DNA from 3 places in the Shigella dysenteriae genome. Region 3 is predicted to be linked to each of the others. Evidence: predicted binding sites of a transcription regulator. Region 3 holds the regulator's gene; each other region holds the start of a gene.
The links. Region 3 encodes ArgR, which controls arginine synthesis, uptake and breakdown. Its sites were predicted from a motif close to ANTGAATAAAAATACANT; they were not measured.
Positions count from the first base shown of each region.

Region 1 (9,980 bases), 870 kb from region 3:
CGCATCCTGCAAGCGGCTTTCATCACGCGCCAGCATCTCCACGTAAGCCAGGCACCAGTGTGCGAACGTCACCGGTTGAGCACGTTGCATGTGGGTGTAACCCGGCATCACCGCGTCCTGATTGTTTTGTGCGGTTTCCACCAGCGCCGATTGCAGCTGCCGGTTAGCCGTCAGTAACTCACTAACGGTATCTTTGCACCACAGTTTCAGGTCAGTCGCTACCTGATCATTACGACTACGCCCGGTATGCAGCTTTTTGCCTAACTGGCCCACTTTGTCGATCAGTTTGCCTTCCACCCAGCTATGGATATCTTCGGCGTCGCTTTCAAGGATTTGTTGTGGCCTGGCGCGAACATCTTCCAGCAGCACGTTCAGCGCCTCTTCCAGTTGCGCCTGCTCTTCTGCGGTTAACACGCCGACCGTTACCAGGGCTTTGGACCAGGCCACAGAGCCAACAATATCCTGCTCCGCCAGACGGTAATCAAAGCGCAGTGAGTCGTTGAATTGTTTGAACCGTTGATCTGCTGCCTGGGTAAAACGCCCGCCCCAAAGTGCCATAACTCTGTTTCCTTATTTTGAAATTCAATGCCGGAAAGCTACGCCTCCGGCCAACAAAACTTAAGCTAAAATCCGCGTACCCATCGGCATACCGTTAAACAGTGCCGGAAGCTGCTCCGCATGACGCCAGGAGGCGATATCTACCGGACGGCCCAACGTGCGCGCAGCATCCAGCGCCGCGTTCACTTTCACTATCATGCCGTCAGTAATAATGCCCTGCTCAATCAGTTGTTCTGCTTTCGCGGCGGTCATTTCGGCAATGCGTTGCCCTTTGCCGTCGAGAATGCCACTGACGTCGGAGAGCAAAATCAGATCCGCGCCCAGCGTTGCCGCCAGCGCCGTTGCCGCCTGGTCGGCATTGACGTTCATCAGTTGCCCTTCGTCTGTTACGCCAATGGAGCTGACCACCGGCAGATAACCGTTCTCCAGCAAGGAGTTGATAAGCTTAGGCGAACCTGGCTGCGCCAGTCCAACATGACCTAACTCTTCATCAAGCTGGGTCACTTTGACACTGTCGCCGTCACCGAGAAACAAACCTACGGCCGCAATCTGATGTTTCTTCGCCCATGCCAACAGGGTTTTATTTGCCGTTCCCGCCAGTGCTCCGGTGATAATGTCTATCTGATCCGCAGGCGTCACCCGCAGGCCGTTTTTCTTTTTCACCGGCAGATTCAGCCCTTTCATCAGCTCATCCACCACGCAACCGCCGCCGTGGACAATCACCAGCGGACGCTGATGTGACTCACGATAATTCACCAGTGCGCTAAACAGACGTTCCAGCGCCTCTTCACTATCCAGCAGTACGCCGCCCAGTTTGATAATTAATGGATTCATCATTGCACCCTTAAATAAGAGACTGCGTTTCCGCATAGCCGAAACGAATATTGGCGCACTGTACCGCTTGTGCCGCCGCGCCTTTCAGTAAGTTGTCTTCGGTCGCCACAATAATCAAATGCTCGCCCTGAACGGCAAACCCGATATCGCAAAATGGCAGCCCAACGACATTTTTCAGCGCCGGAACGCCTTTGTCATACAGCCGCACCAGCGGTTTATGGGCATACGCCTGCTGTAACACTTGCGCGACTTGCGCCTGGGTCACACCCGATTTCAGGCGGCAGGTAATGGTTTCGAGAATGCCGCGCGGGAAATTGCCCAGATGCGGGGTGAAGATAACGTCAGCACCGAGGTGTGTGGCGATCTCTGGTTGATGGCGATGAGTAAAGACGCCATACGGTTGCAGGCTAACTTCACAAAAACTATTTGAAATCGCTGCCTTACGTCCTGCACCGCTCACGCCGCTGGTGGCGTTGATCACCGGCCACTGATTGAGGTCAAGAAGATCGGCATCAATCAACGGTTTCAGCGCCAACTGTGCTGCCGTCGGATAACAGCCTGGCACCGCAATCAAATTCGCTTCTTTTAATTTATTACCGCACCACTCCGCCAGACCGTAGGCTGCCTGTTCCAGCAGTTCCGGGTATTGATGGGTAAAGCCGTAATATTTTTCATAGAAGGTGGCGTCGTTAACACGAAACGCGCCGGAAAGGTCGAACACCACGCAGCCCGCTTCAAGAAACTGCGGCGCTAAATCGTGGCTAACTTCATGGGCGGTGGCGAGAAACACCACGTCCACCCCTGGGCTAAACTCGCTGATATCCGACATCGGCTGCAACGGCAGATCAACGATGCCTTTTAGCTGCGGATGCAAATCGGAGATTAACTTTCCCGCATCATTGCTTTGCGCTGAAACAGTCAAAGCGGTTATGTTCATATGCGGATGGCGATTTACATAGGTCACTAGCTCTGCGCCAGCGTAGCCGCTGGCACCCACAATCAGCGTATTCAACATCGGGGCTATTCACCTTCTTATGTCTGGTTGCCAGGTTAAACGTAAAACATTCACCTTACGGCTGGTGGGTTTTATTACGCTCAACGTTAGTGTATTTTTATTCATAAATACTGCATGAATATTGATACTATCATGACCAGAGGTGTGTCAACAATGAAAAACAAATTACCGCCATTTATCGAGATTTACCGTGCTCTGATTGCCACACCTTCAATAAGCGCCACGGAAGAGGCACTCGATCAAAGCAATGCAGATTTAATCACTCTGCTGGCGGACTGGTTTAAAGATTTAGGCTTCAATGTGGAAGTGCAGCCTGTGCCAGGAACTCGCAACAAATTTAATATGCTGGCCAGTTGCGGACAGGGGGCTGGCGGCTTGTTGCTGGCGGGGCATACCGATACGGTGCCATTTGATGACGGTCGCTGGACGCGCGATCCGTTTACACTGACGGAGCATGACGGCAAGCTTTACGGCTTAGGCACCGCCGACATGAAAGGCTTTTTTGCGTTTATCCTTGATGCGCTACGCGATGTCGACGTCACGAAACTGAAAAAACCGCTCTACATTCTGGCGACTGCTGATGAAGAAACCAGTATGGCCGGAGCGCGTTATTTTGCCGAAACTACCGCCCTGCGCCCGGATTGCGCCATCATTGGCGAACCGACGTCACTACAACCGGTACGCGCACATAAAGGTCATATCTCTAACGCCATCCGTATTCAGGGCCAGTCGGGGCACTCCAGCGATCCAGCACGCGGAGTTAACGCTATCGAACTAATGCACGACGCCATCGGGCATATTTTGCAATTGCGCGATAACCTGAAAGAACGTTATCACTACGAAGCGTTTACCGTGCCATATCCTACGCTCAACCTCGGGCATATTCACGGTGGCGACGCTTCTAACCGTATTTGCGCTTGCTGTGAGTTGCATATGGATATTCGTCCGCTGCCTGGCATGACACTCAATGAACTTAATGGTTTGCTCAACGATGCATTGGCTCCGGTGAGCGAACGCTGGCCGGGTCGTCTGACGGTCGACGAGCTGCATCCGCCGATCCCTGGCTATGAATGCCCACCGAATCATCAACTGGTTGAAGTGGTTGAGAAATTGCTCGGAGCAAAGACCGAAGTGGTGAACTACTGTACCGAAGCGCCGTTTATTCAAACGTTATGCCCGACGCTGGTTCTGGGGCCTGGCTCAATTAATCAGGCTCATCAGCCTGATGAATATCTGGAAACACGGTTTATCAAGCCCACCCGCGAACTGATAACCCAGGTAATTCACCATTTTTGCTGGCATTAAAACGTAGGCCGGATAAGGCGCTCGCGCCGCATCCGGCACTGTTGTCAAACTCCAGTGCCGCAATAATGTCGGATGCGATGCTTGCGCATCTTATCCGACCTACAGTGACTCAAACGATGCCCAACCGTAGGCCGGATAAGGCGCTCGCGCCGCATCCGGCACTGTTGCCAAACTCCAGTGCCGCAATAATGTCGGATGCGATACTTGCGCATCTTATCCGACCGACAGTGACTCAAACGATGCCCAACCGTAGGCCGAATAAGGCGCTTGCGCCGCATCCGGCACTGTTGCCAAACTCCAGTGCCGCAATAATGTCGGATGCGATGCTTGCGCATCTTATCCGACCTACACCTTTGGTGTTAATTGAGGCGATTTTTTAACATTCCCATAAGTTACGCTTATTTAAAGCGTCGTGAATTTAATGACGTAAATTCCTGCTATTTATTCGTTTGCTGAAGCGATTTCGCAGCATTTGACGTCACCGCTTTTACGTGGCTTTATAAAAGACGACGAAAAGCAAAGCCCGAGCATATTCGCGCCAATGCGACGTGAAGGATACAGGGCTATCAAACGATAAGATGGGGTGTCTGGGGTAATATGAACGAACAATATTCCGCATTGCGTAGTAATGTCAGTATGCTCGGCAAAGTGCTGGGAGAAACCATCAAGGATGCGTTGGGAGAACACATTCTTGAACGCGTAGAAACTATCCGTAAGTTGTCCAAATCTTCACGCGCTGGCAATGATGCTAACCGCCAGGAGTTACTCACCACCTTACAAAATTTGTCGAACGACGAGCTGCTGCCCGTTGCACGTGCGTTTAGTCAGTTTCTGAACCTGGCCAACACCGCCGAGCAATACCACAGCATTTCGCCGAAAGGCGAAGCTGCCAGCAACCCGGAAGTGATCGCCCGCACCCTGCGCAAACTGAAAAACCAGCCGGAACTGAGCGAAGACACCATCAAAAAAGCAGTGGAATCGCTGTCGCTGGAACTGGTCCTCACGGCTCACCCAACCGAAATTACCCGTCGTACACTGATCCACAAAATGGTGGAAGTGAACGCCTGTTTAAAACAGCTCGATAACAAAGATATCGCTGACTACGAACACAACCAGCTGATGCGCCGCCTGCGCCAGTTGATCGCCCAGTCATGGCATACCGATGAAATCCGTAAGCTGCGTCCAAGCCCGGTAGATGAAGCCAAATGGGGCTTTGCCGTAGTAGAAAACAGCCTGTGGCAAGGCGTACCGAATTACCTGCGCGAACTGAACGAACAACTGGAAGAGAACCTCGGCTACAAACTGCCCGTCGAATTTGTTCCGGTCCGTTTTACCTCGTGGATGGGCGGTGACCGCGACGGCAACCCGAACGTCACTGCCGATATCACCCGCCACGTCCTGCTACTCAGCCGCTGGAAAGCCACCGATCTGTTCCTGAAAGATATTCAGGTTCTGGTTTCTGAACTGTCGATGGTTGAAGCGACCCCTGAACTGCTGGCGCTGGTTGGCGAAGAAGGTGCCGCAGAACCGTATCGCTATCTGATGAAAAACCTGCGTTCTCGCCTGATGGCGACACAGGCATGGCTGGAAGCGCGCCTGAAAGGCGAAGAACTGCCAAAACCAGAAGGCCTGCTGACACAAAACGAAGAACTGTGGGAACCGCTCTACGCTTGCTACCAGTCACTTCAGGCGTGTGGCATGGGTATTATCGCCAACGGCGATCTGCTCGACACCCTGCGCCGCGTGAAATGTTTCGGCGTACCGCTGGTCCGTATTGATATCCGTCAGGAAAGCACCCGCCATACCGAAGCGCTGGGCGAGCTGACCCGCTACCTCGGTATCGGCGACTACGAAAGCTGGTCAGAGGCCGACAAACAGGCGTTCCTGATCCGCGAACTGAACTCCAAACGTCCGCTTCTGCCGCGCAACTGGCAACCAAGCGCCGAAACGCGCGAAGTGCTCGATACCTGCCAGGTGATTGCCGAAGCACCGCAAGGCTCCATTGCCGCCTACGTGATCTCGATGGCGAAAACGCCGTCCGACGTGCTGGCTGTCCACCTGCTGCTGAAAGAAGCGGGTATCGGGTTTGCGATGCCGGTTGCTCCGCTGTTTGAAACTCTCGATGACCTGAACAACGCCAACGATGTCATGACTCAGTTGCTGAATATCGACTGGTATCGCGGCCTGATTCAGGGCAAACAGATGGTGATGATTGGCTATTCCGACTCAGCAAAAGATGCGGGCGTGATGGCAGCGTCCTGGGCGCAATATCAGGCACAGGATGCATTAATCAAAACCTGCGAAAAAGCGGGTATTGAGCTGACGTTGTTCCACGGTCGCGGCGGTTCCATTGGTCGCGGCGGCGCACCTGCTCATGCGGCGCTGCTGTCACAACCGCCAGGAAGCCTGAAAGGTGGCCTGCGCGTGACTGAACAGGGCGAGATGATCCGCTTTAAATATGGTCTGCCAGAAATCACCGTCAGCAGCCTGTCGCTTTACACCGGGGCGATTCTGGAAGCCAACCTGCTGCCACCACCTGAGCCGAAAGAGAGCTGGCGTCGCATTATGGATGAACTATCAGTCATCTCCTGCGATCTCTACCGTGGCTACGTACGTGAAAACAAAGATTTTGTGCCTTACTTCCGCTCCGCTACGCCGGAACAGGAACTGGGCAAACTACCGTTGGGTTCACGTCCGGCGAAACGTCGCCCAACCGGCGGCGTCGAGTCATTACGCGCCATTCCGTGGATCTTCGCCTGGACGCAAAACCGTCTGATGCTCCCCGCCTGGCTGGGTGCAGGTACGGCGCTGCAAAAAGTGGTCGAAGATGGCAAACAGAGCGAGCTGGAGGCTATGTGCCGCGATTGGCCATTCTTCTCGACGCGTCTCGGCATGCTGGAGATGGTCTTCGCCAAAGCAGACCTGTGGCTGGCGGAATACTATGACCAACGCCTGGTAGACAAAGCACTGTGGCCGTTAGGTAAAGAGTTACGCAATCTGCAAGAAGAAGACATCAAAGTGGTGCTGGCGATTGCCAACGATTCCCATCTGATGGCCGATCTGCCGTGGATTGCAGAGTCTATTCAGCTACGGAATATTTACACCGACCCGCTGAACGTATTGCAAGCCGAGTTGCTGCACCGCTCCCGCAAGGCAGAAAAAGAAGGGCAGGAACCGGATCCTCGCGTCGAGCAGGCGTTAATGGTCACTATTGCCGGGATTGCGGCAGGTATGCGTAATACCGGCTAATCTTCCTCTCCTGCAAACCCTCGTGCTTTTGCGCGAGGGTTTTCTGAAATACTTCTGTTCTAACACCCTCGTTTTCAATATATTTCTGTCTGCATTTTATTCAAATTCTGGATATCCCTTCAGATATCCTTAAGGAATTGTCGGTACATTCGGCGATATTTTTTTCAAGACAGGTTCTTACTATGCATTCCACAGAAGTCCAGGCTAAACCTCTTTTTAGCTGGAAAGCCCTGGGTTGGGCACTGCTCTACTTTTGGTTTTTCTCTACTCTGCTACAGGCCATTATTTACATCAGTGGTTATAGTGGCACTAACGGCATTCGCGACTCGCTGTTATTCAGCTCGCTGTGGTTAATTCCGGTATTCCTCTTTCCGAAGCGGATCAAAATTATTGCCGCAGTGATCGGCGTGGTGCTATGGGCGGCCTCTCTGGCGGCGCTGTGCTACTACGTCATCTACGGTCAGGAGTTCTCGCAGAGCGTTCTGTTTGTGATGTTCGAAACCAACACCAACGAAGCCAGCGAGTATTTAAGCCAGTATTTCAGCCTGAAAATTGTGCTTATCGCGCTGGCCTATACGGCGGTGGCAGTTCTGCTGTGGACACGCCTGCGTCCGGTCTATATTCCAAAGCCGTGGCGTTATGTTGTCTCTTTTGCCCTGCTTTATGGCTTGATTCTGCATCCGATCGCCATGAATACGTTTATCAAAAACAAGCCGTTTGAGAAAACGTTGGATAACCTGGCCTCGCGTATGGAGCCTGCCGCACCGTGGCAATTCCTGACCGGCTATTATCAGTATCGTCAGCAACTAAACTCGCTAACAAAGCTACTGAATGAAAATAATGCCTTGCCGCCGCTGGCTAATTTCAAAGATGAATCGGGTAACGAACCGCGCACCTTAGTGCTGGTGATTGGCGAGTCAACCCAGCGTGGACGCATGAGTCTGTACGGTTATCCGCGTGAAACCACGCCGGAGCTGGATGCGCTGCATAAAACCGATCCGAATCTAACCGTGTTTAATAACGTAGTTACGTCTCGTCCGTACACCATTGAAATCCTGCAACAGGCGCTGACCTTTGCCAATGAAAAGAACCCGGATCTGTATCTGACGCAGCCGTCGCTGATGAACATGATGAAACAGGCGGGTTATAAAACCTTCTGGATCACCAACCAGCAGACGATGACCGCCCGCAATACCATGCTGACGGTATTTTCGCGCCAGACCGACAAGCAGTACTACATGAACCAGCAACGTACGCAGAGTGCGCGTGAATACGACACTAACGTGCTGAAGCCGTTCCAGGAAGTGCTGAATGACCCTGCGCCGAAGAAACTGATCATTGTTCATCTGCTGGGTACGCATATCAAATACAAATACCGCTACCCGGAAAATCAGGGCAAGTTTGATGGCAATACCGATCATGTTCCACCGGGATTAAGCGCAGAAGAGCTGGAGTCATATAACGATTACGACAACGCTAACCTGTATAACGATCATGTGGTTGCCAGCCTGATTAAAGACTTTAAAGCGGCAGACCCGAACGGATTCCTGGTTTACTTCTCTGACCACGGTGAAGAGGTTTACGACACACCGCCGCACAAAACTCAGGGGCGTAACGAAGACAACCCGACGCGTCATATGTATACCATTCCGTTCCTGCTGTGGACGTCGGAAAAATGGCAAGCGACTCATCCGCGTGATTTCTCACAGGATGTTGATCGTAAATACAGCCTGGCGGAACTGATCCACACCTGGTCAGATTTGGCGGGCTTATCTTACGACGGTTACGATCCAACCCGTTCAGTGGTGAATCCGCAGTTCAAAGAAACTACCCGCTGGATTGGTAACCCGTACAAGAAAAACGCGCTGATCGATTACGACACGCTGCCGTATGGCGATCAGATGGGTAATCAGTAATTATCAGCCAGGCGCTATTTGCCGGATGCGACGCTTGACGCGTCTTATCCGGCCTACAGATCGCGGCGGTAGACTGGATAAGGCGTTTACGCCACATCCGGCAATACAACTGCCGCAATGTTTACATCGAACTCCCCTCAGGCCACACCACACTTTTCAGGTGGCCTTTTTTAATAATGCCAGTTACTGTTTTCCCGTCTACATACCTAAGGGAATAACATGTATCACGACGTCAGCTATCTGCTCTCTCGCCTGATCAACGGCCCGGTGCCCGATCTTGCGTATCAGGTCGATTTTCCACGGCTGGAAATTGTGCTGGAAGGTGAGTTTGTTGATACCGGCGCTGGAGCAACGTTAGTTCCCGGCGATGTGCTGTACGTTGCCGCTGGTGGCTGGAATTTTCCACAATGGCAAGCCCCCGCCACTACCTTTAGCGTGCTGTTTGGCAAACAGCAACTCGGCTTCAGCGTCGTGCAATGGGATGGCAAACAATATCAAAATCTGGCGAAGCAACACGTCGCCCGGCGCGGCCCACGCATAGGTTCTTTTCTGCTACAAACGCTCAATGAAATGCAAATGCAGCCGCAGGAGCAGCAAACGGCAAAGCTTATCGTCGCCAGCCTGCTTAGCCACTGCCGCGATTTGCTCGGCAGCCAAATCCAGACCGCCTCACGCAGCCAGGCATTATTCGAAGCTATTCGTGATTATATCGACGAACGCTATGCCTCCGCGCTTACCCGCGAATCTGTCGCACAGGCATTCTATATTTCACCAAACTATCTCTCGCACCTGTTTCAAAAAACGGGGACCATTGGTTTTAACGAATACCTGAATCACACGCGACTGGAGCACGCTAAGACGTTATTGAAAGGCTATGACCTGAAGGTAAAAGAAGTGGCGCACGCCTGCGGCTTTGTCGACAGCAACTACTTCTGCCGTCTGTTTCGTAAAAACACCGAACGCTCGCCGTCGGAATATCGTCGGCAGTACCACAGCCAACTGACAGAAAAACCGACTACTCCAGAATAAGATGGGTTTGCTGCGGCGCAGAAAGCACTTTGCGCACCGCGCTCATTACCCGCTGCGGCTCACGCAGGAATGCG
Region 1 covers NZ_CP055055.1:74,017-83,996, reverse strand. The annotation lists gene argH (argininosuccinate lyase) at 1-558, opposite strand, end outside; gene argB (acetylglutamate kinase) at 619-1,395, opposite strand; gene argC (N-acetyl-gamma-glutamyl-phosphate reductase) at 1,403-2,407, opposite strand; gene argE (acetylornithine deacetylase) at 2,561-3,712, shown strand; gene ppc (phosphoenolpyruvate carboxylase) at 4,310-6,961, shown strand; gene HUZ68_RS00395 (phosphoethanolamine transferase CptA) at 7,144-8,877, shown strand; gene HUZ68_RS00390 (AraC family transcriptional regulator) at 9,097-9,906, shown strand; gene HUZ68_RS00385 (PTS fructose-like transporter subunit IIB) at 9,893-9,980, opposite strand, start outside.
Region 1: the regulator ArgR is predicted to act here: its motif matches at 2,496-2,513, upstream of argC (N-acetyl-gamma-glutamyl-phosphate reductase).

Region 2 (9,980 bases), 1.2 Mb from region 3:
TACTTTCCGAGCGAATTCTCCTTATTGGTTGCGGCAAAGAACGTGAGCTGGATGAGCGTCAGTACAAGCAGGTTATTCAGAAAACCATTAATACGCTGAATGATACTGGCTCAATGGAAGCGGTCTGCTTTCTGACTGAACTGCACGTTAAAGGCCGTAACAACTACTGGAAAGTGCGTCAGGCTGTCGAGACGGCAAAAGAGACGCTCTACAGTTTCGATCAGCTGAAAACGAACAAGAGCGAACCGCGTCGTCCGCTGCGTAAGATGGTGTTCAACGTGCCGACCCGCCGTGAACTGACCAGCGGTGAGCGCGCGATCCAGCACGGTCTGGCGATTGCCGCCGGGATTAAAGCAGCGAAAGATCTCGGCAATATGCCGCCGAATATCTGTAACGCCGCTTACCTCGCTTCACAAGCGCGCCAGCTGGCTGACAGCTACAGCAAGAATGTTATCACCCGCGTTATCGGCGAACAGCAGATGAAAGAGCTGGGGATGCATTCCTATCTGGCGGTCGGTCAGGGTTCGCAAAACGAATCGCTGATGTCGGTGATTGAGTACAAAGGCAACGCGTCGGAAGATGCACGCCCAATCGTGCTGGTGGGTAAAGGTTTAACCTTCGACTCCGGCGGTATCTCGATCAAGCCTTCAGAAGGCATGGATGAGATGAAGTACGATATGTGCGGTGCGGCAGCGGTTTACGGCGTGATGCGGATGGTCGCGGAGCTACAACTGCCGATTAACGTTATCGGCGTGTTGGCAGGCTGCGAAAACATGCCTGGCGGACGAGCCTATCGTCCGGGCGATGTGTTAACCACCATGTCCGGTCAAACCGTTGAAGTGCTGAATACTGACGCTGAAGGCCGCCTGGTACTGTGCGACGTGTTAACTTACGTTGAGCGTTTTGAGCCGGAAGCGGTGATTGACGTGGCGACGCTGACCGGTGCCTGCGTGATCGCGCTGGGTCATCATATTACTGGTCTGATGGCGAACCATAATCCGCTGGCCCATGAACTGATTGCCGCGTCTGAACAATCCGGTGACCGCGCATGGCGCTTACCGCTGGGTGACGAGTATCAGGAACAACTGGAGTCCAATTTTGCCGATATGGCGAACATTGGCGGTCGTCCTGGTGGGGCGATTACCGCAGGTTGCTTCCTGTCACGCTTTACCCGTAAGTACAACTGGGCGCACCTGGATATCGCCGGTACCGCCTGGCGTTCTGGTAAAGCAAAAGGCGCAACCGGTCGCCCGGTGGCGTTGCTGGCACAGTTCCTGTTAAACCGCGCTGGGTTTAACGGCGAAGAGTAATTGCGTCAGGCAAGGCTGTTATTGCCGGATGCGGCGTGAACGCCTTATCCGACCTACACAGCACTGAACTCGTAGGCCTGATAAGACGCGCAAGCGTCGCATCAGGCAATGCTGTTATTGTCGGATGCGGCATGAACGCCTTATCCGACCTACACAGCACCGAACTCGTAGGCCTGATAAGACGCGGCAGCGTCGCATCAGGCAATGCTGTTATTGTCGGATGCGGCGTGAGCGCCTTATCCGACCTACACACAGCACTGAACTCGTAGGCCTGATAAGACACAACAGCGTCGCATCAGGCGCTGCGGTGTATACCTGATGCGTATTTAAATCCACCACAAGAAGCCCCATTTATGAAAAACGCGACGTTCTACCTTCTGGACAATGACACCACCGTCGATGGCTTAAGCGCCGTTGAGCAACTGGTGTGTGAAATTGCCGCAGAACGTTGGCGCAGCGGTAAGCGCGTGCTCATCGCCTGTGAAGATGAAAAGCAGGCTTACCGGCTGGATGAAGCCCTGTGGGCGCGTCCGGCAGAAAGCTTTGTTCCGCATAATTTAGCGGGAGAAGGACCGCGCGGCGGTGCGCCGGTGGAGATCGCCTGGCCGCAAAAACGCAGCAGCAGCCCGCGCGATATATTGATTAGTCTGCGAACAAGCTTTGCAGATTTTGCCACCGCTTTCACAGAAGTGGTAGACTTCGTTCCTTATGAAGATTCTCTGAAACAACTGGCGCGCGAACGCTATAAAGCCTACCGCGTGGCTGGTTTCAACCTGAATACGGCAACCTGGAAATAATGGAAAAGACATATAACCCACAAGATATCGAACAGCCGCTTTACGAGCACTGGGAAAAGCAGGGCTACTTTAAGCCTAATGGCGATGAAAGCCAGGAGAGTTTCTGCATCATGATCCCGCCGCCGAACGTCACCGGCAGTTTGCATATGGGTCACGCCTTCCAGCAAACCATCATGGATACCATGATCCGCTATCAGCGCATGCAGGGCAAAAACACCCTGTGGCAGGTCGGTACTGACCACGCCGGGATCGCTACCCAGATGGTCGTTGAGCGCAAGATTGCCGCAGAAGAAGGTAAAACCCGTCACGACTACGGCCGCGAAGCTTTCATCGACAAAATTTGGGAATGGAAAGCGGAATCCGGCGGCACGATTACCCGTCAGATGCGCCGTCTCGGCAACTCCGTCGACTGGGAGCGTGAACGCTTCACGATGGACGAAGGCCTGTCCAATGCGGTGAAAGAAGTTTTCGTTCGTCTGTATAAAGAAGACCTGATTTACCGTGGCAAACGCCTGGTAAACTGGGATCCGAAACTGCGCACCGCTATCTCTGACCTGGAAGTGGAAAACCGCGAATCGAAAGGTTCGATGTGGCACATCCGCTATCCGCTGGCTGACGGTGCGAAAACCGCAGACGGTAAAGATTATCTGGTGGTCGCGACTACCCGTCCGGAAACCCTGCTGGGCGATACTGGCGTAGCCGTTAACCCGGAAGATCCGCGTTACAAAGATCTGATTGGCAAATATGTCATTCTGCCGCTGGTTAACCGTCGTATTCCGATCGTTGGCGACGAACACGCCGACATGGAAAAAGGCACCGGCTGCGTGAAAATCACTCCGGCGCACGACTTTAACGACTATGAAGTGGGTAAACGTCACGCGCTGCCGATGATCAACATCCTGACCTTTGACGGCGATATCCGTAAAAGCGCCCAGGTGTTCGATACCAAAGGTAACGAATCTGACGTTTATTCCAGCGAAATCCCGGCAGAGTTCCAGAAACTCGAGCGTTTTGCTGCACGTAAAGCGGTCGTTGCTGCGGTTGACGCACTCGGCCTGCTGGAAGAAATTAAACCGCACGACCTGACCGTTCCTTACGGCGACCGTGGCGGCGTAGTTATCGAACCAATGCTGACCGACCAGTGGTACGTGCGTGCCGATGTACTGGCGAAACCGGCGGTTGAAGCGGTTGAGAACGGCGACATTCAGTTCGTACCGAAGCAGTACGAAAACATGTACTTCTCCTGGATGCGCGATATTCAGGACTGGTGTATCTCTCGTCAGCTGTGGTGGGGTCACCGTATCCCTGCATGGTACGACGAAGCAGGTAACGTTTATGTTGGCCGTAACGAAGAAGAAGTGCGCAAGGAAAATAACCTCGGTGCCGACGTTGCCCTGCGTCAGGACGAAGACGTTCTCGACACCTGGTTCTCTTCTGCACTGTGGACCTTCTCTACCCTTGGCTGGCCGGAAAACACCGACGCCCTGCGTCAGTTCCACCCAACCAGCGTGATGGTATCCGGCTTCGACATCATCTTCTTCTGGATTGCCCGCATGATCATGATGACCATGCACTTCATCAAAGATGAAAATGGCAAACCGCAGGTGCCGTTCCACACTGTTTACATGACCGGTCTGATTCGTGACGACGAAGGCCAGAAGATGTCCAAATCCAAGGGTAACGTTATCGACCCGCTGGATATGGTTGACGGTATTTCGCTGCCAGAACTGCTGGAAAAACGTACCGGCAATATGATGCAGCCGCAGCTGGCGGACAAAATCCGTAAGCGCACCGAGAAGCAGTTCCCGAACGGTATTGAGCCGCACGGCACCGATGCCCTGCGCTTCACCCTGGCGGCACTGGCGTCTACCGGTCGTGACATCAACTGGGATATGAAGCGTCTGGAAGGCTACCGTAACTTCTGTAACAAGCTGTGGAACGCCAGCCGCTTTGTGCTGATGAACACAGAAGGTCAGGATTGCGGCTTTAACGGCGGTGAAATGACGCTGTCGCTGGCGGATCGCTGGATTCTGGCAGAGTTCAACCAGACCATCAAAGCGTACCGCGAAGCGCTGGACAGCTTCCGTTTCGATATTGCCGCAGGCATTCTGTATGAATTCACCTGGAACCAGTTCTGTGACTGGTATCTGGAGCTGACCAAGCCGGTAATGAATGGTGGAACAGACGCCGAACTGCGCGGTACTCGCCATACGCTGGTGACTGTACTGGAAGGTCTGCTGCGCCTCGCGCATCCGATCATTCCGTTCATCACCGAAACCATCTGGCAGCGTGTGAAAGTACTTTGCGGTATCACTGCCGACACCATCATGCTGCAGCCGTTCCCGCAGTACGATGCATCTCAGGTTGATGAAGCGGCGCTGGCCGACACCGAGTGGCTGAAACAGGCGATCGTTGCGGTACGTAACATCCGTGCAGAAATGAATATCGCGCCGGGCAAACCGCTGGAGCTGCTGCTGCGTGGTTGCAGCGCGGATGCAGAACGTCGCGTAAATGAAAACCGTGGCTTCCTGCAAACCCTGGCGCGTCTGGAAAGCATCACCGTGCTGCCTGCCGATGACAAAGGTCCGGTTTCCGTTACGAAGATCATCGACGGCGCAGAACTGCTGATCCCGATGGCTGGCCTCATCAACAAAGAAGATGAGCTGGCGCGTCTGGCGAAAGAAGTGGCGAAGATCGAAGGCGAAATCAGCCGTATCGAGAACAAGCTGGCGAATGAAGGCTTTGTCGCCCGCGCACCGGAAGCGGTCATCGCGAAAGAGCGTGAGAAGCTGGAAGGCTATGCGGAAGCGAAAGCGAAACTGATTGAACAGCAGGCTGTTATCGCCGCGCTGTAATCAAAACACAGTGATGAAAACGAAGGCCGGAGCATGCTCCGGCCTTTTTTATCTCTTACAGAAATGGTAAAGAAGGCATAATTCCCCGTGAAATACTGGCTAAGAATCCTTTATCTGGTTGTTCTTCTTTATTGATTAAAGGAAGGTCATCCAAATCGCCCAGCAAATACGTATTTTTTGCCTGCCAGTCAATCATCCATATTTTCAGCAGTGGATAAGCCAGACCGCCCGTAATCCCGGATATCACCACCAACGCACACATGCGATAAAGCATACCGTGGTATGTTAAAGTTGAGCGAAAACGAATACGCCCATCATTCAGTGACAGGTTGCTCATAAAATGATTTCGCAACGACACCGTTAAATAACTGGTGCTAACAGCAATCCCAAAATAATAGATTAACTGCGCGATTATCATTTTACGTTGCATTTCCATAAATTGCTGTAAATTCTCAATATCATCATTTGCATACACAGAACTATCATACGCATTTAATATTTGATCGAAGATAATATAACCAGCAACAGCGAGAAAAGGTAATAAAGCTAAAAATGCGAGAATGGCATATTTTATACAATACGTAGTATCTAATTTCACCTTGAAACGATGTATACCGAAACTGGTATTGCTCCAGAGAAAACTCATTACCAGACTATATAAAGTACCATTAAAACTACCAATGGAAACAATACCAACTATTGCCATCAGAACCACAGATATAATAACACTACTTGAACTATTGGCATGTAGCATCTTTGTCGAGATAAAGAAAACAGTCCCCATCCCAATGGCCATTAAAATCGGCAAGAAAAAGGTTACCCACCAGAACCCTTTCAAAGAGCAATTAAAACTAAATCTTACGCCGTTGAGACTGGTCATCAAGGCCTGATAACGCAGTCCTTTTGCTGCCATAAATATAAGCAAAACCAACAGTGACAAAGTCAAAACACAGCCAACAAGCGGCATATCTGCTGACACTGTCATTAAGATTGCGAAATAGAAAAAAACAAAAACAAGACAACTAAAAAAAACATTCCCACCAGTAATTCCATAAGAAAATCGTTGTCCGTTAACTTCCATATTAGCATAGAGATAACGCCTACATTTCATTAATGCCCATGGTAAATAGATACCTAGCGTTATAATCGTTAACAACACATTCACCACACAAATAAGAAAATATCTCTCACCTGTACCATGAAAAACAAACGAATGGGACGGAACATCCATTTCATTAATAACTTGAGCCATAAAAATTCCCTGAATTAAAAAATCCATTGATATAATTTATAGATACAGACAGTAAAATGTTCTGCCACGTTACAATACTCTTATCAGTAATAGGCTGGCAAAAACTTTATTGCTTTATAAGATGCTTGCGCACGTAAGAAGAGAGTGGTATTAAACAAATGTATAATTACTTTATTTTTATTGGGTTAAACTATGAATAACATTGCGCCGCAATCACCTGTAATGCGTCGCCTGACGTTGCAGGATAATCCTGCTATCGCCCGCGTCATTCGTCAGGTATCCGCCGAATACGGTCTTACCGCTGATAAAGGCTACACCGTCGCCGATCCGAATCTTGACGAGCTGTATCAAGTGTATAGTCAGCCTGGTCATGCATATTGGGTGGTTGAGTACGAGGGTGAAGTGGTCGGCGGCGGTGGGATTGCGCCATTAGCAGGTAGTGAATCGGACATTTGCGAACTGCAAAAGATGTATTTTCTTCCGGCTATTCGCGGCAAAGGGCTGGCAAAAAAACTGGCCTTAAAGGCGATGGAGGAGGCAAGAGAAATGGGCTTCAAACGCTGCTATCTGGAAACGACCGCTTTTTTGAAAGAAGCGATTGGTTTGTATGAACATTTAGGTTTTCAACATATCGACTATGCACTTGGCTGCACGGGCCATGTTGATTGTGAAGTGCGGATGTTGCGCGAACTCTAAAAAAATGCCCGCTAGTGTGTGCTATCGGGCATTTTAATCAATTAATTAGTGGCGAACCCCGTCATCGTCTTCATCGACAAAATCTTCATCGTCGCCATCTTCGCCGTTGGGATCTTCAAAGTAAGTGCCCCAACCGTCGTACTCAACGTCAAATTTCTCCGCCAGCGTCATCAGTTGTTCAACCTGGGCATCGATCAGATCGGCATTCAACGCGCACTCGCTGAGGATGTCGCAGCAAATCACGATATCACCATCTTCAACTTCCAGCTCTTCTGGATCGGTCACTTCGTAACCGAGTTTAAACGCTTCAACTGCGGCTTTTTCCAGGGTTTCCAGATCGTCTGCGGAAAGATGGTGTTCGATGGTGTACAGCGCGTCCGGATCGCTGCCATCTTCCAGTAATTCTTCAATAATCAAACGTGTTTCTTCACGCTGTTCTTCCAGTTGTTCCGGGTTTGCCATGGCTCATTCCTCTTAATGTCCTGCCGATACTCTTATTGTCACACACCACTGACATTGCCTCCACCTTTGTGACAAAGATTTATGCTTTAGACTTGCAAATGAATAATCATCCATATAAATTGAATTTTAATTCATTGAGGCGTTAGCCACAGGAGGGATCTATGTCCGGGTTTTATCATAAGCATTTCCTGAAATTACTCGATTTCACGCCAGCTGAACTCAACAGCCTGCTGCAGTTAGCCGCGAAGCTGAAAGCCGATAAGAAAAGCGGCAAAGAAGAAGCCAAACTCACTGGTAAAAACATCGCGCTCATCTTCGAAAAAGACTCGACCCGTACCCGATGCTCTTTCGAAGTTGCCGCATATGACCAGGGTGCTCGCGTGACTTATCTCGGCCCAAGCGGCAGTCAGATTGGTCATAAAGAGTCGATTAAAGACACTGCCCGCGTGCTGGGTCGCATGTATGACGGTATTCAGTATCGCGGCTATGGTCAGGAGATTGTCGAAACACTGGCGGAATACGCTGGCGTGCCGGTATGGAACGGCCTGACCAATGAGTTTCACCCCACGCAGTTGCTGGCGGATCTCCTCACCATGCAGGAGCATTTACCCGGTAAAGCATTCAACGAAATGACGCTGGTCTATGCAGGTGACGCACGTAACAACATGGGCAATTCGATGCTCGAAGCTGCGGCGCTTACCGGTCTGGATTTGCGTCTGGTCGCGCCACAGGCATGCTGGCCGGAAGCTGCGCTGGTTACGGAATGCCGCGCTCTGGCACAGCAAAATGGCGGGAATATTACGCTAACGGAAGATGTAGCCAAGGGAGTAGAAGGTGCTGACTTTATCTATACCGATGTGTGGGTGTCGATGGGGGAAGCAAAAGAAAAATGGGCTGAACGCATTGCATTACTGCGTGATTATCAGGTGAACAGCAAGATGATGCAGTTGACCGGTAACCCGGAGGTCAAATTCCTCCACTGCCTGCCCGCGTTCCATGATGACCAAACGACGCTTGGTAAGAAAATGGCGGAAGAGTTTGGCCTACATGGCGGAATGGAAGTGACTGATGAGGTCTTCGAATCTGCCGCCAGCATTGTTTTTGATCAGGCGGAAAACCGCATGCATACCATCAAAGCGGTGATGGTCGCGACGCTCAGTAAATTAAATAATTAATATCTCTATAAAGATGCCGGGAAATACAAAAAAATCCCGGCATCACATTATTTTATGCAGTGATAGTTTTTTTATTCCAGCCAAATTTTTCTATTGCTATACGTAAATTTTCCGGAGGATTTAGTGTATTTAAACGCTGTTGGTCAATAAATGGCAATATATTAACCTCCGATTTCAAGATAGTTTGCATCATTCTAAACCTAAGTTTTAATTCATTATTAAATTTTTCTTTAATAACATCTTTTGGTTGATTTTCCATAATCTCTTCATTAGACTCTTTATTATTAAAATTATACCCTAACTTATCAAAATAAATCTTTTCATCCTCATAGCTCTTAAGTAACTGAGGGAAGTACCAATTAACCATCTCAGGATTTTTCATAAAAAACTCCTTCATAAAAATATCATTCACTAAAATGCTGACAGGTACTTTATTAAATATAGACTCAACATTACTAAATAGCCTTTGGATTAAATATATTTTTTCTCGATTGCTTAAGTTAAAATCATTGACATATACAACCAACTTATTCCAAATCAACTCCTGTAATTCAGGACTATTGTTATAGGGTTCTTTATCGAGATTGAAAAATAATGTCTCAGCTATTTTAGACTGATCGCTGCGAAGATTAATATGATTTATTACGGAGCATGCATGTTTTATCTTTTTAGCATCATCAGAATATTGCATGCTTTTATTAAAACACCACTCCAGTATTCTTACATCATTAATATATGGAAATTTTAAAAAAGTCTCCAGCATCGAATCGATGACCGGTGTAAGGTTAACCTTTGCATCATCTAAGGATTCAATAAGAATATGAGACAGGTTAATCATGATGTCATTAATTTCATTGTTACCTTCTTTGTAATTATCAATTCCGTGATCATTTAATTCGTAGAGCTTATCTATTTCTTCAAGTATACCATTTTCGCCCAGTAAGTATGAAATCGATTCACTACATACATGAGGCATTAATAGCAGATGTTCGTTCCTTATTGCTAATAATGCATTATTCAATGATTTTTCTAATAAATCCGTAATCGTAGAATCAACTGAACCTTTACAACTCACCTGCGAATTATTTAAGTCCTGCGAGTTATTTAACTCCTGCGAATCATTTAACTCCTTTGGATTATTTAACTCCTGCGAATTATTTAACTTCTGCGAATTATTTAACTTCTGCGAATTATTTAACTCCTGTATATTATTTAACCCCTGTATATTATTTAACTTCTGTAGATTATTTAACTTCTGTAGATTATTTAACTTCTGTAGATTATTTAACTTCTGATGATTATTTAATAGACGCGCTATTTCCTTGTTAGCTTCGCGTTGGTAACACGCCAGAACCTTGTTAGTAATCAGGTGTAATGAACTATCATCTTTTCTTTCAAAAGACTTCCCTTCATAACGATTAGTCGAACCATCA
Region 2 covers NZ_CP055055.1:445,524-455,503, reverse strand. The annotation lists gene pepA (leucyl aminopeptidase) at 1-1,310, shown strand, start outside; gene holC (DNA polymerase III subunit chi) at 1,664-2,107, shown strand; gene valS (valine--tRNA ligase) at 2,107-4,962, shown strand; gene HUZ68_RS02285 (YjgN family protein) at 5,018-6,214, opposite strand; gene HUZ68_RS02280 (GNAT family N-acetyltransferase) at 6,407-6,910, shown strand; gene rraB (ribonuclease E inhibitor RraB) at 6,956-7,372, opposite strand; gene argF (ornithine carbamoyltransferase) at 7,534-8,547, shown strand; gene yjgL (protein YjgL) at 8,600-9,980, opposite strand, start outside.
Region 2: the regulator ArgR is predicted to act here: its motif matches at 7,491-7,508, upstream of argF (ornithine carbamoyltransferase).

Region 3 (9,980 bases):
ATTAACGGTTATAGTGGCATAATCAGCCGCAGGCATGGAGCCTGAAGCCAACACCCTACGGAAACAAAAGACAACGGGAGATGTTCATGACCTGGGAATATGCGCTAATTGGGTTAGTCGTCGGCATCATTATTGGTGCTGTGGCCATGCGTTTTGGTAATCGTAAACTACGCCAGCAACAGGCGTTGCAGTACGAACTGGAAAAGAATAAAGCTGAACTGGACGAGTATCGCGAAGAGCTGGTTAGCCACTTTGCCCGCAGCGCGGAATTACTGGATACCATGGCGCACGACTATCGCCAGCTGTATCAGCACATGGCGAAAAGCTCCAGCAGCCTGCTGCCGGAACTGTCTGCTGAAGCAAACCCGTTCCGTAATCGTCTGGCAGAGTCTGAAGCCAGCAACGATCAGGCACCGGTGCAGATGCCTCGCGACTATTCTGAAGGCGCATCCGGCCTGCTGCGTACTGGCGCGAAGCGCGACTAATTTATTTTTCGGGCGCAGCCATTGCGCCCTCCTCTTCTCTCCCTCCCCGACTATCATTTAATCTGGTGTCTCATTGTTAGCCGTCTGAAAATTCAATAACATCAAACTGTTTTGAATCTCTTTTCTTATCATTCAGGTACGAGAGCAGGAATAATGAAAAAACAAACCCAGCTGTTGAGTGCATTAGCGTTAAGTGTCGGGTTAACTCTCTCGGCGTCATTTCAGGCCGTCGCGTCGATTCCAGGCCAGGTTGCCGATCAGGCCCCCCTCCCCAGTCTGGCTCCAATGCTGGAAAAAGTGCTTCCGGCAGTGGTGAGCGTACGGGTGGAAGGAACGGCCAGTCAGGGACAGAAAATCCCGGAAGAATTCAAAAAGTTTTTTGGTGATGATTTACCGGATCAACCTGCACAACCCTTCGAAGGTTTAGGCTCCGGTGTCATCATCAACGCCAGTAAAGGCTATGTGCTGACCAACAACCATGTGATTAATCAGGCACAGAAAATCAGTATTCAGCTCAATGATGGGCGCGAGTTTGATGCAAAACTGATTGGTAGCGATGACCAGAGCGATATCGCCCTGTTGCAAATTCAAAACCCGAGCAAATTAACGCAAATCGCTATTGCCGACTCCGATAAATTGCGCGTCGGTGATTTTGCCGTGGCGGTCGGTAACCCATTTGGCCTTGGGCAAACCGCCACCTCTGGCATTGTTTCCGCATTAGGACGCAGCGGGTTGAATCTTGAAGGTCTGGAAAACTTTATCCAGACAGATGCTTCCATTAACCGCGGTAACTCCGGCGGTGCACTGTTAAACCTTAACGGTGAGTTAATTGGCATCAACACTGCAATCCTTGCGCCTGGCGGCGGGAGCGTCGGAATTGGATTTGCCATCCCCAGTAATATGGCGCGAACACTGGCGCAGCAGCTTATCGACTTTGGTGAAATCAAACGCGGTTTGTTAGGCATCAAAGGCACCGAGATGAGTGCCGATATCGCCAAAGCCTTCAACCTTGACGTGCAGCGTGGCGCGTTTGTCAGCGAAGTGTTGCCAGGTTCTGGCTCGGCGAAAGCGGGCGTCAAAGCGGGCGATATTATTACCAGCCTCAACGGCAAACCGCTGAATAGCTTTGCTGAGTTGCGCTCTCGTATCGCGACCACCGAGCCGGGCACGAAAGTGAAGCTTGGCCTGCTGCGTAACGGCAAACCACTGGAAGTAGAAGTGACGCTCGATACCAGCACCTCTTCGTCGGCCAGCGCTGAAATGATCACGCCAGCGCTGGAAGGTGCAACGTTGAGCGATGGTCAGCTAAAAGATGGCGGCAAAGGTATTAAAATCGATGAAGTTGTCAAAGGAAGCCCAGCTGCTCAGGCTGGCTTGCAAAAAGACGATGTGATCATTGGCGTCAACCGCGATCGGGTGAACTCGATTGCTGAAATGCGTAAAGTGCTGGCGGCAAAACCGGCCATCATCGCCCTGCAAATTGTACGCGGCAATGAAAGCATCTATCTGCTGATGCGTTAATGTCGTAAACCGGGCATCAGGCTGACGTGTGATGTCCGGTTAACTCGTGGTATGCTGCTGCCGTTCCCTTTTTTAATGACGCCTCCATCATGTTTGTGAAGCTCTTACGTTCCGTTGCGATTGGATTAATTGTCGGCGCTATTCTGCTGGTTGCCATGCCTTCGCTGCGCAGCCTTAACCCGCTTTCCACTCCGCAATTTGACAGTACCGATGAGACGCCTGCCAGTTATAATCTGGCGGTTCGCCGCGCCGCGCCAGCGGTGGTTAACGTTTACAACCGTGGTTTGAACACCAACTCTCACAACCAGCTTGAGATCCGCACCCTGGGATCCGGTGTAATCATGGATCAACGCGGTTATATCATCACCAATAAACACGTCATCAACGACGCCGATCAGATCATCGTCGCCTTACAGGATGGACGTGTATTTGAAGCATTGCTGGTGGGATCTGACTCTCTAACCGATCTGGCGGTACTTAAAATTAATGCCACTGGCGGTTTACCTACCATTCCGATCAATGCACGTCGCGTACCGCACATTGGCGACGTGGTACTGGCGATCGGTAACCCGTACAACCTCGGGCAGACCATTACCCAGGGGATTATTAGTGCCACGGGTCGAATCGGTCTGAACCCGACCGGGCGGCAAAACTTCCTACAAACCGATGCTTCCATTAACCACGGTAACTCTGGCGGCGCGCTGGTGAACTCGCTGGGTGAACTGATGGGCATTAACACGCTGTCGTTTGATAAGAGTAACGATGGCGAAACGCCGGAAGGTATCGGCTTTGCGATTCCTTTCCAGTTAGCAACCAAAATTATGGATAAGCTGATCCGCGATGGTCGCGTGATCCGCGGCTACATTGGTATCGGCGGACGCGAGATCGCACCACTGCACGCGCAGGGCGGTGGTATAGATCAACTGCAAGGGATCGTGGTTAATGAAGTGTCACCTGACGGCCCGGCGGCGAATGCGGGTATTCAGGTCAACGATCTGATTATTTCGGTGGATAACAAACCGGCCATCTCTGCTCTGGAGACGATGGATCAGGTGGCAGAAATTCGCCCTGGTTCGGTGATCCCGGTTGTAGTGATGCGTGATGATAAGCAGTTAACGCTGCAGGTCACCATTCAGGAATATCCGGCAACCAATTGAGTCGTGCGCTCAAAACAAAAAACCGGAGTCTGTGCTCCGGTTTTTTATTATCCGCTAATCAATTACTTATTAACGAACTCTTCGCCCAGGGCGATATCTTTCTTGAGCGTATCAAGCATACCTTCCAGCGCGTTCTGTTCAAATGCGCTCAGGGTACCGATAGATTTACGCTCTTCCACGCCGTTTTTACCCAGCAGCAGCGGTTGAGAGAAGAAACGGGCGTACTGACCGTCGCCTTCAACGTAGGCACATTCGACAACGCCTTGTTCGCCCTGCAGTGCACGAACCAGAGACAGACCAAAACGTGCAGCTGCCTGGCCCATAGACAGGGTTGCAGACCCGCCACCGGCTTTCGCTTCAACCACCTCAGTACCCGCGTTCTGGATACGTTTGGTCAGATCAGCCACTTCCTGCTCGGTAAAACTAACGCCAGGAACCTGTGACAGCAGCGGCAGAATGGTAACACCAGAGTGACCGCCAATAACCGGCACTTCAACTTCGCCTGGCTGTTTGCCTTTCAGTTCCGCAACAAAGGTGTTGGAACGAATGATATCCAGCGTGGTAACGCCGAACAGTTTGTTTTTGTCATAAACACCGGCTTTTTTCAGCACTTCAGCAGCAATTGCAACTGTGGTGTTAACCGGGTTAGTGATAATACCAATGCACGCTTTCGGGCAGGTTTTCGCAACTTGCTGTACCAGGTTTTTCACGATGCCGGCGTTAACGTTAAACAGGTCGGAACGATCCATACCCGGTTTACGCGCTACACCTGCAGAGATAAGAACGACATCTGCGCCTTCCAGCGCCGGAGTCGCATCTTCACCAGAAAAACCTTTGATTTTCACAGCAGTAGGGATATGGCTCAGATCGACGGCCACACCGGGAGTCACTGGAGCGATATCATACAGAGAGAGTTCTGAACCTGAAGGCAGTTGGGTTTTTAACAGTAGTGCAAGCGCCTGGCCAATACCGCCAGCAGCGCCGAGGACTGCGACTTTCATCCTAAACTCCTTATTATATTGATAAACTAAGATATGTTGCTCCGCTGCCGCGACCTTAATCCACAAAATTGCCGTTTACAATGACCACATCTCAAGAATGTGTAGTCACGCAAGTTTAGCGTTTATGCATTTAATTGCCGTAATCAGGAACCTAACTTACGTAATTAACAGTCGCTTATGCATTAGCGCAACATTCCAACAGGTGGTGACAATATACCCTACCGTTCAGCCAAAACAACATCAATTTGATAACAATTAATTTACTTTTAAGCAGAATTTGCATGCCGTGACGCAGGCATGTTTCTCAATAACGAAATTTGATAAAATCCCGCTCTTTCATAACATTATTTCAGCCTTCTTCAGGGCTGACTGTTTGCATAAAAATTCATCTGTATGCACAATAATGTTGTATCAACCACCATATCGGGTGACTTATGCGAAGCTCGGCTAAGCAAGAAGAACTAGTTAAAGCATTTAAAGCATTACTTAAAGAAGAGAAATTTAGCTCCCAGGGCGAAATCGTCGCCGCGTTGCAGGAGCAAGGCTTTGACAATATTAATCAGTCTAAAGTCTCGCGGATGTTGACCAAGTTTGGTGCTGTACGTACACGCAATGCCAAAATGGAAATGGTTTACTGCCTGCCAGCTGAACTGGGTGTACCAACCACCTCCAGTCCATTGAAGAATCTGGTGCTGGATATCGACTACAACGATGCAGTTGTCGTGATTCATACCAGCCCTGGCGCGGCGCAGTTAATTGCTCGCCTGCTGGACTCACTGGGCAAAGCAGAAGGTATTCTGGGCACCATCGCTGGCGATGACACCATCTTTACCACCCCTGCTAACGGTTTCACTGTCAAAGACCTGTACGAAGCGATTTTAGAGCTGTTCGACCAGGAGCTTTAATCTCTGCCCCGTCGCTTCTGGCGGCGGGGAAAATGTTGCTTATCCCTCTCAACCCCCTGCTTTCCCCTGCGATTAATTTAACGAATAGTGCGTTTTACTGCGACATGTCATTCACACAATGAATACATACGGTAAAAAAAGCACATTATGCAAAATTCATTATCTAATTGAAAATACTAGAATTAATGATAAATAACCGTATTTTCAATTCTTTTTTGTTATTAAAATTCACATTTTTAACACTTAGTATCAACAGAAACAGTTAGCGTGGTATTAATTAGTCCAATAATTAGTGTATACTTGATTTTGTGATAAGGGTCACGAAACAAAGACCCAGCAAAAAGATTATGTTGAGGTAAATATCATGAAAATCAAAACCACTGTTGCTGCATTAAGCGTACTTTCTGTTCTCTCTTTCGGTGCATTCGCTGCCGACTCCATTGATGCTGCACAAGCACAAAATCGTGAAGCAATCGGGACCGTATCCGTAAGTGGTGTGGCGTCTTCGCCAATGGATATGCGTGAAATGCTGAACAAAAAAGCGGAAGAGAAAGGCGCAACGGCCTACCAGATTACTGAAGCTCGTAGCGGTGACACCTGGCACGCTACGGCTGAACTGTACAAATAAACCCTCATCGTCTTGTCCGACGATATTGCCCCCGGTTCGGGGGCTTTTTTTTGCGCTAATGACGAACATTAAAACGCAAATGCCCTTCCAGCTCTTCCTCTGCCTCATCAAACAGCAATATTAACGCGCCAAAACGGCGACGCGTTTTCTCTCCCAGATGAACAAATTCAATCTCAAGTGGTAGCGGCAGGACATCGTTCATTAACACATCCCATAGTGAGTCGAGATCGCGTACCTTATCTTTCGCCAGACCAAAGATTTGGCTAAAGTCACGATAAAAATCCTCCTGACTCTCAATCTCATCAAAATCAAAGGTATAAATATTCATCTGTTGCCACCGTCACGTTTCGCGGCGAGTTCTGCCGTGCATCGCTAAGTATAGCCATGAAAAAACCGACGCTTTTGGCGTCGGTTTTGACTTAACTATCAGTCAACGCATGTTGATACTTATGGAGCATCCCCGCCAGCCGATGTACCGGTTCCGTCACCTGCGGTGGCGCTTGCCAGATGCGTAGCTTTTCCTGGTAGATTTCAAGTTCTTCCAGCAACTGGCCAAAGTACCGGCGACGTTTATCATCGCTACGGGCAGATATCACATGGTCTGCTGTGCGGCGCATTTGTCGGTGAAACGCCGATAAATCCTCGTTAACCGGGATCGGCGCATCACGCAGGCGCTGGTGCGCGATAATCATCGTCAGCGCCAGGCGAAATTTCGGCAAATCCCCTGGGAACTTATTCATCAGCAAAAACAGCTGCTGATAAAGTGCCGGGAGGTGGTTCTCTTTACGACGTGCCACATTGGTAGTCATCGCGGAAACAGCGGCAGAAACAAACTGATTAAGCAGTACACGTCCAGTCCTGTCGCGCGATTTATCCCGCACCAGCAAAATAACGGTGAACGCGAGCACACAGCCGACGATTTGCCCTAATGCGCTGTCGAGAAACTGACTGAAATGGAAAGTCATCGGGTTATCCAGCACGATAATATTTATGGTGCTGGCCAGCGCCCCCATCGAGCCCAGTCGCCGTTTCTGTACTTCTATTCCGAGGAAGAATCCCAGCACTGCCAGGCTAATACACAGCAGCAACATGCTCTGTTGGGTATTAGGGATAATCACCAAAAAGTAGAGCAGCCCTAACGGCAGCGCGGCCAGCGTCCCGTAGATAAAGTCGATCGCCACCATGCGTGGATTCGGCAAACGCATTGCCAGTGACGTCACTACCGCAATCATCACCATTGCACCACTGCCGGAAGTCCAGCCCGTCCACAGCCAGAAAAGCGTTCCCAGAATGCAGGAAAGTGTGGTTCGCCAGAAGTTAACCATTGCATGATGACGTTCGGCTGACTCTACTTTTACTTCCGGTTCGCCTTGCAGGATCTCTTCTTCGGTGGCGTTGATTTTTGTGTTACTGATAACGCCGCGCTTGAGAAGCTGATAACGCGTTGCCGCCGCGACCCAGCTATAAATGGTGACAGGCGTTTCCCGTTCCCCGGTCCAGGCGATAACTCTTCGCAGGCGTTTGAGCTGCTTGTGGACGTCCTGCGCGGTTTCTACCGGCGTGTCAAAAAATTCGCGGAAAGTATCAGTGATCAATTCCGGGCGCGTATTCTGAATAAGATAAGTTTCGCAGGATTGGGTAATCAGCGTCAGCGATAGCGTATTGATCGCTTTTAAACGTCGATTGGCCCGCGCCCAGCGGGAAGATTCCATATTCAGGTTGCTGCGCATGCCTTGTAGCGCCGTGGTGCGTCGCACCAGGTCGCCCCAGGCTTTATCGACAACCTCACCATCGCCATGCTTGATACAGAGTTGCATTAATTGATATTGCGCGACCAGCAAACTTTCCAGCTCTCGATCCACTTCTTGTTTGATCGATCGCGGAGAAAAGAGCAAATCCGCCATAATCGCACACACAATACCGATAACGATCTCGCTACAACGTTCGACGGCAAACTGCGGCGTAAGCAATGGTTCCGGCTGAATGGTGATCACAATGATCAGCGCGGTATAACCGGCCAGCCCCCACGCATACGAGTTTTCTATTCGTACCAGCGAGGATATCCAGGTACAAAAACCGGCCCAGATACAGCACACCAGAATCATCAATAATGGTGCGCGGATCATCGCAATGATGATCACCAGTCCGGCAATACAGCCAATAAATGTGCCGATGATGCGCAAAAAGCCACGATAGCGAATAGCGCCAGAATACGGTTCACCTCCCGCAGCAAAGGCCGGACCGGCGGCAACAATCGCCGCTGTCAGTACCGCCCAGCGTGGCGTTTCCAGCTGGAAGTGAAAGCCAACAAACAGCGCCAGTACAATGGCGGTCGCCAGTTTTACCGCAAAGCGAATATGTTGGTTAGCAATGGAGAAAATACCCATCGTGATTAACCAAACTCACGCAGGCGATGGGCCATTTTACGGAAGAACGAATCCTGGCTTTCGTCGCGATCTTGTTTGCCAGTGACCACCACTGTAGCAGTGGTGCCCGCAGGCCAGATGTTCTCTTGCTGGTTGTCGAGACGAATACGAACCGGAACACGTTGCGCCAAACGCACCCATTCAAGGTTAGAGTCGATGGTCGCCATCCCTTTGTCGTCACGCGTGCTGCTGGCGTTGGTGACCCCAGCGGCAACACTATCAACAGTCCCTTTCAGCACTTTGTTACTGCCAAGCGGCGTGATCTCTGCACGATACCCAGGGCGCACCCCTTCCAGCTTAGTTTCTTCCATATAGGCCAGTACATAGAAAGAGTTCTGTTTCACCAGCGCAACCGCCGTTGATCCACGAGTAATAAACTCACCGGTATAGACGTTGAGGTTGGTCACCCAGCCATCTGCTGGCGCGCGGATCACCGTGCGTTCAAGATCCAGTTTTGCCAGATCGCGGGTCGCCTGCGCTTTCGCTAACTGATGCAGAACCGTTTGTAGTACGTTGTTGGCCTGGTCGATCTCTTCGCGAGACATCGCCTGCACACCGAGACGGTTACGACGTCCGGCCTCCTGGCGTTTCTCCTGTGCCAGTACCTGATAATAAGCAACATCGGCTTGCGCTTCCTCAAGCGCCTTTTGATAGCGCGGCTGGTCGATGGTGAACAGAACCTGTCCTTTTTTCACCAGCTGGTTATCATTAACATTCACCTGGGTAATGAGTCCAGAAACGTCCGGCGCGATCGCAACGACGTCAGCGCTAAAGCGCGCGTCACGCGTCCAGGGGGATTCGGTGTAATAGACCCAGGCATTAAAAATTGCGATGAAGGCCAGAATGACTAATACGACCGTGATGGCCGTACGGGAGAATTTTCTTATTAGTGTTTTCACTTCAACCTCAAACGAACAGTCGCGATATCAAATAAAACAAGCAGCAATAGAGCGCGGTGTTGAACAACGCCGGGGTAATGACTCCAACTTATTGATAGTGTTTTATGTTCAGATAATGCCCGATGACTTTGTCATGCAGCTCCACCGATTTTGAGAACGACAGCGACTTCCGTCCCAGCCGTGCCAGGTGCTGCCTCAGATTCAGGTTATGCCGCTCAATTCGCTGCGTATATCGCTTGCTGATTACGTGCAGCTTTCCCTTCAGGCGGGATTCATACAGCGGCCAGCCATCCGTCATCCATATCACCACGTCAAAGGGTGACAGCAGGCTCATAAGACGCCCCAGCGTCGCCATAGTGCGTTCACCGAATACGTGCGCAACAACCGTCTTCCGGAGCCTGTCATACGCGTAAAACAGCCAGCGCTGGCGCGATTTAGCCCCGACGTATCCCCACTGTTCGTCCATTTCCGCGCAGACGATGACGTCACTGCCCGGCTGTATGCGCGAGGTTACCGACTGCGGCCTGAGTTTTTTAAATGGCGGAAAATCGTGTTGAGGCCAACGCCCATAATGCGGGCGGTTGCCCGGCATCCAACGCCATTCATGGCCATATCAATGATTTTCTGGTGCGTACCGGGTTGAGAAGCGGTGTAAGTGAACTGCAGTTGCCATGTTTTACGGCAGTGAGAGCAGAGATAGCGCTGATGTCCGGCGGTGCTTTTGCCGTTACGCACCACCCCGTCAGTAGCTGAACAGGAGGGACAGCTGATAGAAACAGAAGCCACTGGAGCACCTCAAAAACACCATCATACACTAAATCAGTAAGTTGGCAGCATCACCCAACGCCGGATGCCAGACAAAGTCGTAGATACCTGTTGGCACAAGTACCCGGCGCACCAGCCAGAAAATCGCCAGTGATAAAAGCAATTCAAAAAATATCGGTGGGAAGGACAGCCC
Region 3 covers NZ_CP055055.1:4,277,185-4,287,164, forward strand. The annotation lists gene zapG (Z-ring associated protein ZapG) at 87-485, shown strand; gene degQ (serine endoprotease DegQ) at 639-2,006, shown strand; gene degS (outer membrane-stress sensor serine endopeptidase DegS) at 2,096-3,163, shown strand; gene mdh (malate dehydrogenase) at 3,226-4,164, opposite strand; gene argR (transcriptional regulator ArgR) at 4,599-5,069, shown strand; gene yhcN (peroxide/acid stress response protein YhcN) at 5,434-5,697, shown strand; gene HUZ68_RS20435 (barstar family protein) at 5,753-6,025, opposite strand; gene aaeB (p-hydroxybenzoic acid efflux pump subunit AaeB) at 6,117-8,084, opposite strand; gene aaeA (p-hydroxybenzoic acid efflux pump subunit AaeA) at 8,090-9,022, opposite strand; partial or broken gene HUZ68_RS20450 (p-hydroxybenzoic acid efflux pump operon protein AaeX) at 9,030-9,095, opposite strand; one part of gene HUZ68_RS20455 (IS1-like element IS1B family transposase) at 9,111-9,559, opposite strand; one part of gene HUZ68_RS20455 (IS1-like element IS1B family transposase) at 9,559-9,808, opposite strand; gene aaeX (p-hydroxybenzoic acid efflux pump operon protein AaeX) at 9,837-9,980, opposite strand, start outside.